Regions from separate parts of the Salinivibrio sp. IB643 genome, predicted to be linked through region 1. Evidence: predicted binding sites of a transcription regulator. Region 1 holds the regulator's gene; each other region holds the start of a gene.

What was found. The regulator CRP, encoded in region 1, controls carbon source genes, mostly activating them, when cyclic AMP is high. The targets are predictions, from matches to a motif close to TGTGANNNNNNTCACA.
Region 2: BZG77_RS11300 (NupC/NupG family nucleoside CNT transporter) is a predicted target of CRP. The motif match lies at 2,112-2,127, and genes of this name have one in related genera.
Region 3: rppH (RNA pyrophosphohydrolase) is a predicted target of CRP. The motif match lies at 1,423-1,438, and genes of this name have one in related genera.

Annotation. Positions count from the first base shown of each region.
Region 1 covers NZ_MUFF01000015.1:36,609-40,874, reverse strand. Annotated here, with positions in the region: gene BZG77_RS08360 (hydrolase) at 1-814, shown strand, start outside; gene BZG77_RS08355 (YheU family protein) at 962-1,180, shown strand; gene BZG77_RS08350 (phosphoribulokinase) at 1,237-2,106, shown strand; gene crp (cAMP-activated global transcriptional regulator CRP) at 2,356-2,988, shown strand; gene BZG77_RS08340 (DUF1338 domain-containing protein) at 3,108-3,899, opposite strand; gene astD (succinylglutamate-semialdehyde dehydrogenase) at 3,910-4,266, opposite strand, start outside.
Region 2 covers NZ_MUFF01000026.1:2,772-7,037, reverse strand. Annotated here, with positions in the region: gene BZG77_RS11310 (Bax inhibitor-1/YccA family protein) at 1-276, opposite strand, end outside; gene BZG77_RS11305 (NRAMP family divalent metal transporter) at 484-1,761, opposite strand; gene BZG77_RS11300 (NupC/NupG family nucleoside CNT transporter) at 2,343-3,551, shown strand; tRNA gene BZG77_RS11295 (tRNA-Ser) at 3,732-3,822, shown strand; partial or broken gene BZG77_RS11290 (ISAs1 family transposase) at 4,065-4,266, shown strand, end outside.
Region 3 covers NZ_MUFF01000013.1:34,440-38,705, forward strand. Annotated here, with positions in the region: gene BZG77_RS07780 (hypothetical protein) at 1-289, shown strand, start outside; gene mutH (DNA mismatch repair endonuclease MutH) at 297-1,010, opposite strand; gene rppH (RNA pyrophosphohydrolase) at 1,592-2,104, shown strand; gene ptsP (phosphoenolpyruvate--protein phosphotransferase) at 2,117-4,266, shown strand, end outside.

The sequences.
Region 1 (4,266 bases):
CGAGGTAGGACAGCCTATTATTGTCTTGTTTCATGGCCTGGCAGGAAGCTTTGATAGCCCTTATGCCAATGGATTATTGGCCGCTTTTAAACAGCAAGGCTGGTGCGGTGTGGTGATGCATTTTCGCGGTTGCAGTGGCCGTCTTAATCGCGCGCCGCGGACTTATCATTCCGGCGAAACGGAGGATGCTCGGGCATTTTTGACCTATTTACGCCAGACCTACCCGAACAATGAGATTGCCGCTGTGGGAGTCTCTTTGGGAGGAAACATGTTGGTGCGCTACCTGGCCGACTATCAGCATGATCCGATTGTCAGTTGTGGTTGTGCTATTTCTCCCCCGCTCGATTTAGCGGCGTGCTCGACCCGTATTCAACAAGGGTTTTCCCGTGTTTATCAAGCGTATTTGCTACGGTCGATGCGACAAACCTTATCGGAAAAACTTACCCGACACCAAAAAGTGGGTCGGTGGCATGCTGGGGAGCGGCCAAAGATTAAAACCCTGTTCGAGTTCGATCAAACGGTCACCGCACCGCTGCATGGCTTTGACGATGCTCAACACTACTATCAAAGCTGTAGTGGTTTATCTGTCCTTGACGCTATTACGGTCCCACTTGCGATTATCCATGCGAAAGACGATCCCTTTATGACCGACGCAGTGATCCCAACCTCGCCTCTGCCCGCGAATATTGACTATCAACTGAGCGAACATGGTGGGCATGTTGGTTTTGTTACCGGCAGTTGGCGCCAGCCACAGTTCTGGCTGGAGCAGTCGGTGCCTCACTGGTTAGCCTTACGCCTTTGCTCGTCCCGTTAAAAAGGGACGCCACACAAAGCAAAAAAGACCGACGCACATTGATCTACTGCATTGTGTTAAATGATTGGGTAAAATGCGAGCTGATTCACAATATCAGCACCAAGCACCCTAACGTCTCAGCCATAAATCAACAAAAGGTGATGTAGTATGATGGTTCCTTGGCAATCGGTCCCTGAGGAAACACTGACTCGTTTAATCGAGCACTTTGTGTTACGGGAAGGAACCGATTATGGTGAGCGGGAAGTCAGCTTTGCACAAAAAGTGGCGGATGTTCGCCAACAACTGCAATCCGGCGACGCCGTGATTGTGTATTCTGAGTTGCACGAGACAGTGGATATTCGTCGTAAAGAAGCACTCAGATCTTAGCATCGCTGTACGCAATAAACAGCGATACACATTCAGACTGAATGACAGGGCGCGTCATGTCGGCTAAACATCCAATCATCGCGGTCACCGGCTCTTCAGGAGCAGGGACCACCACCACGTCCGAAGCATTCCGTAAGATGTTCCAGATGATGAACATCAAAGCGGCGTGGCTAGAAGGGGACAGTTTCCATCGCTTTACGCGACCGGAAATGGACGTCGAGATCCGTAAAGCACGTGAGCAAGGACGGCACATTAGTTACTTTGGCCCCACCGCCAATGATTTTCCGCGACTCGAGCAGTTTTTCCGTGAGTACGGTGAACTCGGCACAGGTAAATATCGCCGCTACTTGCATACCTTTGACGAAGCGGTGCCCTACAATCAAATGCCAGGGACCTTCACACCATGGCAGGATTTACCCGACAATACCAACGTACTATTTTACGAAGGCTTGCACGGCGGTGTGGTTGATGGTGAGGTCAATGTCGCCCAACATGTCGACCTATTGATTGGTATGGTCCCGATCGTCAACCTTGAGTGGATTCAGAAGTTTGTCCGCGATACCCGCGATAGGGGCCACTCACGCGAAGCGGTCACCGACTCGATTGTGCGGTCGATGGACGATTATTTGCATTATATTACGCCGCAATTCTCACGCACTCACATTAACTTTCAACGGGTGCCGACGGTCGATACCTCCAACCCACTGAACGCCAAAGGCATTCCTTCGTTGGATGAGAGCTTTGTGGTGATCCGCTTTCGAGGGATGAAAAACGTCGACTTTCCTTATCTGCTGCAAATGATCACGGGGTCTTTTATGTCACGGCATAATACACTCGTCGTGCCAGGCGGTAAGATGGGCTTTGCGATGGAACTTATCATCCGTCCATTGATTCAGCAGTTAATCGAAAAAGGCAAAATTGGCTAGGGCGTAGCGCATCTATCGTGTATTACTTCTCAAGCCGTGATCTTAGCCACGTTTTTGCCAGTTTTTTAGGCGGTTGGCCTAGATCAAAATCAAGAAATTGCTAACAAAAAAAGATACACTCTTGTTAACATACAGCGAGCTTGTAGCCCGCGCCCAGACTTCGTATTCTGTGCATAGATCTGGTGGGTTACCCCTCAGACAAAGATAGGACGTTGTTGCCGGGCAACACATGCAGAGGAAATAAGTTATATGGTTCCAGGAAAACCTCAAACAGACCCTACACTCGAGTGGTTCCTTTCACATTGTCACATCCACAAGTATCCGTCTAAAAGCACGCTGATTCATGCAGGCGAAAAAGCGGAGACCTTGTATTACATCGTGAAAGGGTCTGTCGCCGTTCTAATCAAAGATGAAGAAGGCAAGGAAATGATCCTGTCTTATCTTAACCAAGGTGATTTCATCGGTGAGCTAGGCCTTTTCGAAGATGATCAGGAGCGTACCGCTTGGGTTCGGGCTAAGTCTCCTTGTGAAGTGGCAGAAATCTCATTCAAAAAGTTCCGCCAACTGATCCAGGTTAACCCTGATATATTGATGCGTTTGTCCTCACAAATGGCGCGCCGTTTGCAAGTGACTAGCCAAAAAGTGGGGGATCTTGCCTTCCTGGACGTCACGGGCCGTATTGCGCAAACCTTGTTGAATTTAGCGAAGCAACCCGATGCCATGACGCACCCTGATGGCATGCAAATTAAAATCACGCGTCAGGAAATTGGCCAAATCGTTGGCTGCTCGCGTGAAACCGTGGGCCGTATTCTTAAAATGCTGGAAGAGCAAAACCTTATTTCAGCCCATGGTAAAACCATCGTGGTATACGGTACCCGCTAATCACAGCGCTCTCTGTATTCCAAACCGACGCCCTGGCGTCGGTTTTTCTTTTTAAAACAATAAAAAAGGAAGAGCGAACTCTTCCTTAACCGTTTAGGCCTCGTTAGATCCACTATTTATTAGTGTGTGCTCTCAAAAATTTTATCCGCTGAAGCGGCGACAAACCCCTGATATAATTCGCCATTAGGAAGGACATAGCGCTTAGCAAACTCATAAAAACCACCTGGAATGGTTTGCGTGCCATCAGAGAAAACAACAGGGACACGGTCAGCCATTGTGGAGGATTGCTCCAGATAAACGGATGCGTCCCCTTTTACTTCACCACCCGCTTCGTTAATTGCAAAGCCATTGTCTCGCAGCTTTTGATTAACCGATTGGCAATGATCATGAGCCTTTAACTGATTGACACTCACCGTGAAATGATTCGCGCCATAACCGTGCGCGGCTACCCAGGATGCGTATTCACTCTCCTCAGCAAGCGCTTGATAGGTAGCGCTATCGATGTCCCAAAGCCGCCCCTGATGAAGAAAATCGCTCCCTGTTAGTGACGACGCATCGACTTGTGCCACCAGCTTGTGAACAATGGCTTGCAGCGCAGGCGAGCATTGCTCGACCATCAATTCACTGATAAACACTTTCGGCATCAAAGGATCGGGGTGCTCGAAATGGCAAGCGTTAAGCTTTTTCGCTTCAAAGGTATAGTCCCCTTTTTGCTGATAGCCTAGCGCCAGGAAAGGGCGCGCCAAGACCTCAAGCCCAACCTTGGGCAAACCAAATGTCCGCAAGGCAATATGATCATTGATTAAAGGCTGCCCTTCTTCGAGCAAGGCATGTACCTGATGTGCCGATGGGCAAAGACGGTTAATATAGTCTTGCCATAATTTATCGAATAACGCTTGGCCACTGTCCATGTTGGTCTCCTTAATCTTGTTGAGTCGGAATACCGGGGGCGAACGTCTCAGGCAGTACCACCTGATCCCCTTCCATTGATGCCATGGGATAAGCGCAATAATCGGCGGCATAGTAAGCGCTTGGACGTAAATTACCCGACGCACCTGGCCCGCCAAATGGCGCATCACCGCTTGCCCCTGTCAACTGACGATTACGATTCACAATCCCTGCGCGAATATGATCGAGAAAGTATTGCCATTCGCCCTCGTCTTCACTGATAAGGCCTGCCGACAAACCATAGCGGGTATCATTCGCCTTCGTGATCGCATCAGCCATATCCTGATAGCGCTGCACTTGTAGTAGCGGACCGAAATACTCTTCGTCGGG
Region 2 (4,266 bases), on a different contig from region 1:
GAGTGAGGCACCTAGCAAGCCGGTGAAGACGAATGTCCACACAATACCGGCAGAAGAGTTCATGGTGCGTGGTAGCACAAAGAACACGATCGCCAACGCACCTAGGGTCATACCTAGCGACATCATTGGGCCGATGCCGACAGCGATAGCGATAAAGGCCGCGATAGCACTGGTGATCAGTGTCATCGATAGCAATGCATACGTGTTACGTAGCACCTTGTTTGTAGATAACGCACTCTGCTGTGACTGGCTGTGCGAAACGATACGATCGTTCATAACGTTCTCCCGGTTGGGTTAACAATCCATTTTTATATACGACAGTTATGCGGGCAGTCGTTCACTTTTTCAAGCTGCCCACGTCCTTAATCTAAACCACGACTGGCTTTTATAGGGTTAATAATACCTTATCCGCGCCTAACACCGATGGTGAAGTTGTAAAGGGATGTTAACCCAGCCCTTGAAGCGCGAACAAGGTAAAGTTTGTTACATCAACCACTTCCACCAGACGAACACGGCCAAGAAACCAAATAAATAGACCAGCCCGGTGATTGCCAATGCGCGCATCGCCTTGCTCATGGTCACTTCGGGTGGTAAACGGTGCTTGGTCACCAAAATATAGTTCAATAGCGCGAAAAAGGGCGTGGTGACAAATGCCGCGACCATGGCAAAATCAAGCATGGTCAGCAGCGCCCCAGTCCAAAATGCTACGATAGCCAGTGCCAACACAGCGATCAGTACCATCCAGCCTTGTGTAACTGCGGGTTTTGCTTCTGCTTCTGTTTGCTCGCGTAATAACCGTTGCGATTCGGACACCACCCGCGCATAGCCATCGATTACCGTGATGGTGCTGCCGAAGATACAGAAAAAGGCGACCACCGCAATCAAATAACGTGACCACTCGCCAATGGTGGCGGCATACAAACTCACCAATTGATGAGAAAAGCCAATACCGGATTGTTTCAGTTCCACCCCGCTGCCGTGCAGAAGCAGGGCACCCAGTGATAAGAACACAATCGCCAATAGCGCGGTGCCAATGTAGCCGACGTTAAAATCAAACAGCGCCGCTTGGGCATTGATTGGCTCAGATTGCGCTTTGCGCTTGAGCCACACCGACGTAATACTAGAAATTTCAATCGGGGCGGGCATCCAACCCATGGTGACCACGATAAAGCCAATCGCTGCTACCGACCAAATCGACGGCGCATTAAAACTAGGCTCGACCGCGACTGGGTTACCGACCGCAACTGTAACCGCGACCAAAGTGGCGCAAGTTAGCGTTGCCATGATTACTTTAGCAAGCAGATCCAATGCCTTGTAGTGGCCAGCAATTAATATCACCAGGCAAGTGATCACAATAATGGTCGACAACACCGTTAGTGACAGATCAAACGGCACAAAATAGCTTAATAAGCTGGCGCTAAATAAGGTCAAGGCAGCGGTGTTAATGACACCAGACACGGCACTCAGTGTGACAAACAGCCACAAGTAAGGGCGGCCTAAGCGCGCATAGCCTTCTACCAGCGTTTCGCCAGTGCCTGCGGTATATTGTACGCCTGCTCGAAAAAAGGGGTATTTAAATAAGTTAACGAGCAGGATCAATGCTGCGAGCTGCCAGCCATAAATAGCACCGGCTTTTGTAGATGCAACAAGGTGAGATCCGCCTACTGCCGCCGCGGCCATCATTATCCCTGGCCCTAAAGCGCGTAGGCGTTGCATCACCGACAAGCTGGGCGCTGTCTGGTGCGAAGAGGCGGTTTGCATGGTTGTTTCCTTTATAATAATTGCGTTGTTGTGTTTGCTTAATTTTATGATTCAACGCTATTGCTTTTATATTTTACGCGTAAGGCCAATCTTTATCGTTTTGCCTTTAGTTTTTTTGTCAATAGCTACCCATGAATAGCATATGAGTTAAACGTGTCAACTAATCTTGCCATGTTTATTCATAATAGGCGTCACGCTGGGTGCGAATGTCCAACACCACTAACCTGACATAAATATAAAGCGATAAACATCCGACCATTGTCTGAGAGAGCAGGCAGCGCCGGAAAAGATCTTAGCAGGGTGCAATCAGGGCTGAATAAGTGTGATCTAAGATCAAATTCTGCTGGAAATGAGACTCCAATCACAATATAATGCTCGCCCAACATGCGCTCTTTGCTCAGTGATAGGCAAAGAGTGGCTGTGTCGCGATTCGCGGCTGAAGAAAAAGCGTCCAAGGTAGGGCCCACCTTCACCGAACCCGCGGTACGATGTAACGCATGATGGAACCTCTTGCCTCCCCGGCAGCGTGTCGTATTCATCCGTACCGTAAGTGCAATACAACACGGCAAGGTAATCTATTTATGCAACTCCTCTATAGTGCGGCAGGTCTGGTCGCTCTGGTTCTGTGCGCGTGCGCATTTTCCACTAACCGTAAAGCCATCAATTGGCGTACCGTGCTCGGCGCGTTTGGTTTACAAGCCGGTTTCGCGGCGTTAGTGCTCTATATCCCCTTTGGGCAAGCCATGCTGGGCTCAATGAGCAATGGCGCGGCTAAGTTGTTATCGTTCGCCAACGAAGGTATCGAATTTGTATTTGGTCCGCTGGCCAATGATGGATTTATCTTCGCTGTTAAAGTTCTGCCGTTAATCATTTTTATCAGTGCGCTGATTTCTCTCCTTTATCATCTCGGCATTATGCAGTGGGTTATTAAATTGCTCGGCGGGGGCATACAGCGATTACTCGGCACCAGTCGAGCTGAATCGCTGGTAGCCACCAGTAACATCTTTCTTTCTCAGGGCGAATCTCCTTTGGTGGTTCGCCCTTTTCTTAGCAAAATGACTCGCTCAGAGCTATTTGCGGTGATGGTCGGCGGTATGGCCTCGGTGGCCGGTAGTGTGCTTGGTGGTTATGCCGCGATGGGTGTAGATTTAAAATACCTGATTGCCGCGAGCTTTATGGCGGCACCGGGTGGGCTATTGATGGCCAAAATCATCGTCCCAGAGACCGAAACACCGGCCGAGCAAAGCCAGGTTGAGATCAGCGATAGCGACCAAGCAAACGCGATTGATGCATTGGCTAGCGGGGCGATGAACGGCATGAAAGTCGCGGTTGCGGTCGGCACCATGCTGGTGGCCTTTATCAGTGTGATTGCGATGCTAAACGCCGGGCTGAGTAGTTTAGGGGAGCTGGTCGACATTGACGGCTTAAGCCTAGAAATGTTGTTTGGTTACCTGTTCTCACCCCTGGCGTTGCTTACCGGTGTACCCGTGCATGAAGTGTTTGATGTCGGCAACCTCTTGGGACAGAAGATTGCGCTTAATGAGTTTGTCGCCTTCTTATCCTTTGCCGATATTAAAGCCAACCTGTCGGTGCAAAGCCAGGTGATTGTGACCTTTGCGCTGTGTGGCTTTGCCAATATCGGCTCGATTGCCATTCAACTTGGCTCGATTGGTGCCATGGTGCCGGAGCGCCGCAAAGATGTGGCAAGCTTAGGCGTGCGCGCGGTGATTGCTGCCACCTTTGCCAACCTAATGAGTGCGGCATTGGCGGGTATTTTTATCGCGCTATAAACATTGCGCAGTAAAGAGACTTAGTTAAAGTGTCTCAGTAAAAGCAGGGCGATTGGCGGCAAGCTAATCGCCTTTTGCTAACATGTTCGCCAAGCTGATCATTGATTGAGCGAGCAGACAAAAAGCGGCAAATAAAGGGTTTACAAGCCAAAGCGAACCCAATATTATACGCCGCGTTCCGGAGAGATGGCTGAGTGGTTGAAAGCACCGGTCTTGAAAACCGGCAAGGGTTAATAGCCCTTCTAGGGTTCAAATCCCTATCTCTCCGCCACATATAGAAAAGCCGCTGCTTAGTCAGCGGCTTTTTTGCGTTTATCCCCCACAAACTCCCAAACCCTGACTGCGCCAACATTTTAGACGCCTTTGCCTAAACACACTGCCCAGCATCTGATAACCTAGCCCGCAAAAATCGCTCTGTAAGGCCTTTTGGACGCCGCCAGGGAAAACGCATGAAGATCCGCACCATGCTTGGGCTAGCGATTTAATGGTCTCCTAACGTTTAGGAGATTAAAAATGACAGAAGATAAAAGTCCATTTATGCATTTCGTTTCCATTAGAGACATTCGCCAAGAAGATAAAGTTGAATATACGTTATCAGATATTATTTTGATAACGATTTGTGCGGTGTTGTCTGGTCATGATACCTGGAAAGGTATTAGTGGTTATGGACGTAAGCAGCGTGATTTTTTATTACGTTTTGACTTCTCAGGTAAAA
Region 3 (4,266 bases), on a different contig from region 1:
ACTCAAGGCGTGGATGCGCGCGGATCCCCAGTCATGTCCGCAATGCTACATCATGGCTCATGCGGGAGGCGCCAAGTATTCGGTAGAAGTCGAAATCAAGAAGCAGCTCGAGCCGTTACGTTCCGCTCAAACCGGCGAAGTGATGCAGTTTGATCATGTGGGACAAGTGGGGGATAAGCTCAAGGCGCTTGGCATTGAACAGGGCGTGTTACGCTTAATGGATCCCTATGATGAGTTCGCGACCGGTGGGGAGCCTGGGTGTCGCGAAGACATGCCGATTCGATTTTAAGGCGCTATTATTGCGGATCGAGGAAGTAACGGCTCAGGATCTGGTGGGTAAATTGTGTCCGTAAATAAAACCCACGTGGTAGCGTTCGGATTGGCTCGCCATGAGATCCAAAGGCGTCGGTGAGTACGCTGCCATTAGCAGCCTTGGGCCGCAATTGTAGGTATTGGCCTTGACGTGCCGTGATTTCAGTCACGCGTCCCAATGCCACCCAATCCATTAATTCTTCCCAGTCGGCGCGTAAGCATGCGTCTTCTTCTGAGCTAGGAGACCACAGCAGGGGGGTCCCTATCCGTCGCTTCGCCACGGGAATATCACGCTCGCCTTCCACGGGGACCCATAACACGCGTGATAGTTTTTGTCTTACATGGCTGGTTTCCCAACGTACCCCCGCAATCCCAGTGAGTGGCGCGACACAGACAAAGGTTGTTTCTAGAGGCTTACCGTTTTGGTTGACGGGAATGGTTTTTAGCTCAATCCCTAAATGCGCGAAGTCTTGTTCAGGCTTACTCCCCGCATTGGCACCTAAACAGGTCTCGAGTAACATACCGATCCAGCCTTTTTCCCGAGAGAGTGTTTCCGGACAGCTTATCCTTAGTGACTGGCTCACTTCACCCAGCGTCAGACCTGCAAGCTCTAGTGCTCGGTCCATCAGTATCTGTTCAGACTCAGGAGGATGTATCACAGTGGCTCGATCCTGTTTATGGGCATAACGGTCGTACATTATCGAGGACTGTCATCAGTGCTGCAACTGGATCCTTGGGGAGAGAATGTCATGACTGTCCTTTAGTTATCCACATGGCCATCATTTTATGCGCGTAAAATGAGGCGCATGATCATATATACAGTAATAAAAATCAGATTAAAATGGACAAAAGAGCTGAACTGTCGATTTTTTGAGCTGTTGATGTGGATAATGCACTAGCTGGTGGATCTTTGAGCGATCTGTGCGTATTTAATGATCGTCAGATCTTGCCAAGGATCCCATCTTAGCAGTTTACGTTTAAATTTTTGAATTTAATGATTTATTTTATTTTTATGACAATATTTATTTCCGTTAGATGATCGATGCCTGATGCTTTAATGCACTTTTTCTAGGCTTCTTCACAAATCTATCCACAGAAAGCGTGAATAAATGTGCGCAAACTCTCATTGCTATGTTTATAACTTCCTGTTAGAGGGTGAGTTATCCTCAGATGGCGACGAGAGCGCAAAAAAGAAGGTCAATCCACAATGTTTGTTTACCCTCAGCCGCTTTTTGTGAAAAAATCAGGTTCAGTAGAGATTTATCATTGAGGTTGTCCAGTGATTGATGGCGATGGCTATCGTCCCAATGTGGGGATAGTAATTTGTAACGGCCACGGTCAAGTACTCTGGGCTCGTCGATATGGTCAGCATTCATGGCAGTTTCCACAAGGTGGTATTGATGAAGGAGAAAGTCCTGAGCAAGCCATGTATCGTGAATTGTATGAAGAAGTTGGACTGACCAAAAAAGATGTGCGCATCTTGGGGACTAGTCGACATTGGTTACGTTATAAATTACCGAAACGCTTGGTGCGGTGGGATTCTAAACCCGTATGTATTGGGCAAAAGCAAAAATGGTTTTTGCTTAAGCTTGAGTGTGATGAGTCACACGTGAACGTTTTGCGTGGCGGGACACCTGAATTTGATGGCTGGCGTTGGGTCAGTTATTGGTACCCTGTGCGTCAAGTCGTGGCATTTAAGCGTGAAGTCTATCGGCGTGCAATGAAAGAGTTTGCGCCGCTTGCGATGCCTTTTAAAGAACGCAAACCTCGACGTAAAAATAAGCGAGGGTAAAGGAGAAACTCGGTGCTCACGCAGTTAAGGAATATTGTGCAAAGCGTTGCAATGTCAGCCGATCTCGATCAGGCGCTGCATACGTTGGTGCAACAAACCTGCTTGGCAATGCGTACCGAGTGCTGCTCTGTCTATCTCGCCAACTTTGAGCAACAAAGCTTTGATCTGATGGCAACGCAGGGGCTCGATCCGTCGGCGCAAGTGTCGATGTCGTTTGGTGACGGGTTGGTTGGCGTGGTCGGTCAACGGGCTGAGCCTTTAAACCTCGCTTATGCACGACGACATCCTGCTTTTAGACCTTTTCCAGCGACAGGAGAAGACGCGTTTCAATCTTTTTTGGGTACGCCCATTATTTATCGCAAAAAGGTGCTGGGCGTATTAGTCGTTCAGCAACACCAACCGCGTCAATTTGATCAAAGTGAAGAGTCGTTTCTTGTCACCTTAGCCGCGCAGTTGGCGGTGGTATTTGCCCATGCGGATGCGCAAGGGGGGTGGCAAGGTACCCGATCGCCTATTTTACTTGAAGGGATGCCGGCGTCACCGGGGATCGGTATTGCTCAAGCTTGGTGCGACGAGTCGCAACCAAGGCTAGAAGACGTTGCTCCGGCAAGCAGTCTCGATGTGTCGCGAGAGCTCGACCGCTTAGACACCGCGATTGATGAGGCCAGTACCGAGTTCCGGCGTTTGCGTAAGCGCTTTGATAAGGAGCTACAAAAAGACGCATTAGCGATTTTTGATCTGTTTGTACATCTGCTCAATGATCCCATGTTGCGAGAAGACATAACGGTCAGGATCCAGCAAGGTGATGAAGCGACGTGGGCCGTGCGACAAACTGTGGAGGCCTTTTCCACGCGCTTTTCCCTGATGGACGATCCTTATCTCAAAGCGCGCGCAGACGATATAAAAGAACTGGGTCAGCGATTACTCTATTTTTTGATGGCCCCGGCTGGCAGTGCTCCAGCAATTTCATCACCGGTTGTGTTACTGGCTCACGAGCTGACAGCCGGTATGCTGGCTTCGATTCCTCGTACCTTACTGGCAGGCGTTGTCGCCGAACAGGGAGCGGCTAATTCTCATGCTGCCATTCTCGCGCGGGCATTGGGGATCCCTGCGATCATGGGGGTCAGCTTTTCTCCCTCACGCTTGCACCACAAAACCGTTATCCTCGATGGACACAAAGGGGTATTAATGATCGAGCCTGCCGAGGCCTTGATCAACGAATACCTGCAATTAGTGCAAGAAGAAGCCAGCTTACAATCGACCTTTGAGACAGCACTGGCCAGCCCGGGACAAACCCAAGACGGCACCCGGGTTGAGGTCCATTTAAATGCCGGTCTTAGTGCCGATAGTCAAATTGCGATTAATCAAGGGGTGGATGGTGTAGGACTTTTTCGCACTGAAGTCCCTTTTTTAATGTTACGCCGGTTCCCCTCTGAAGACGAACAAGTGAAACAGTATCGCGCCATTCTTGCCAGTTACCCTGATAAGCCTGTGGTGATGCGTACGTTGGATATCGGTGGGGATAAGCCGCTTCCTTACCTAAGTGTGGAAGAAGATAATCCTTTTCTGGGGTGGCGCGGTATTCGCTTCAGCTTGGATCATCCGGATATCTTTTTGATCCAAGTCCGTGCCATGTTACGCGCGAGCATAGGTTTAAATAACCTTAAGTTACTACTGCCAATGATCTCTGGCCGCAATGAGTTATTGGAAGCGAAAACCTTGGTCAGCCGCGCGTATCAAGAGGTCAGCCAAGAGGCCGAGAGCACGGGTGAGAGCGTTAATCTCCCTATGCTCGGGATCATGGTCGAAGTCCCCTCTATTTTGTATCAGTTGGATAATATCGCGCGTGATATCGATTTTTTATCGGTAGGGACCAATGACTTGACCCAATATTTACTCGCCGTTGATCGTAATAATGCGCGGGTCGCGGATATTTTTGATGCCCTGCATCCTTCAGTACTCCATGCCTTATCATCCATTGCAACCATGGGTGCGCGCCATCAATTACCGGTAAGTGTCTGCGGTGAGTTGGCCGGCGATCCTGTGGGTGCAGCATTATTAGTGGGATTGGGTTACCAGCAACTGAGTATGAACACTCGGAATGTCGCCAAAATCAAATATCTGTTAAGTCGATTACCGCATGAGGCGCTAGTGGTGCAGGC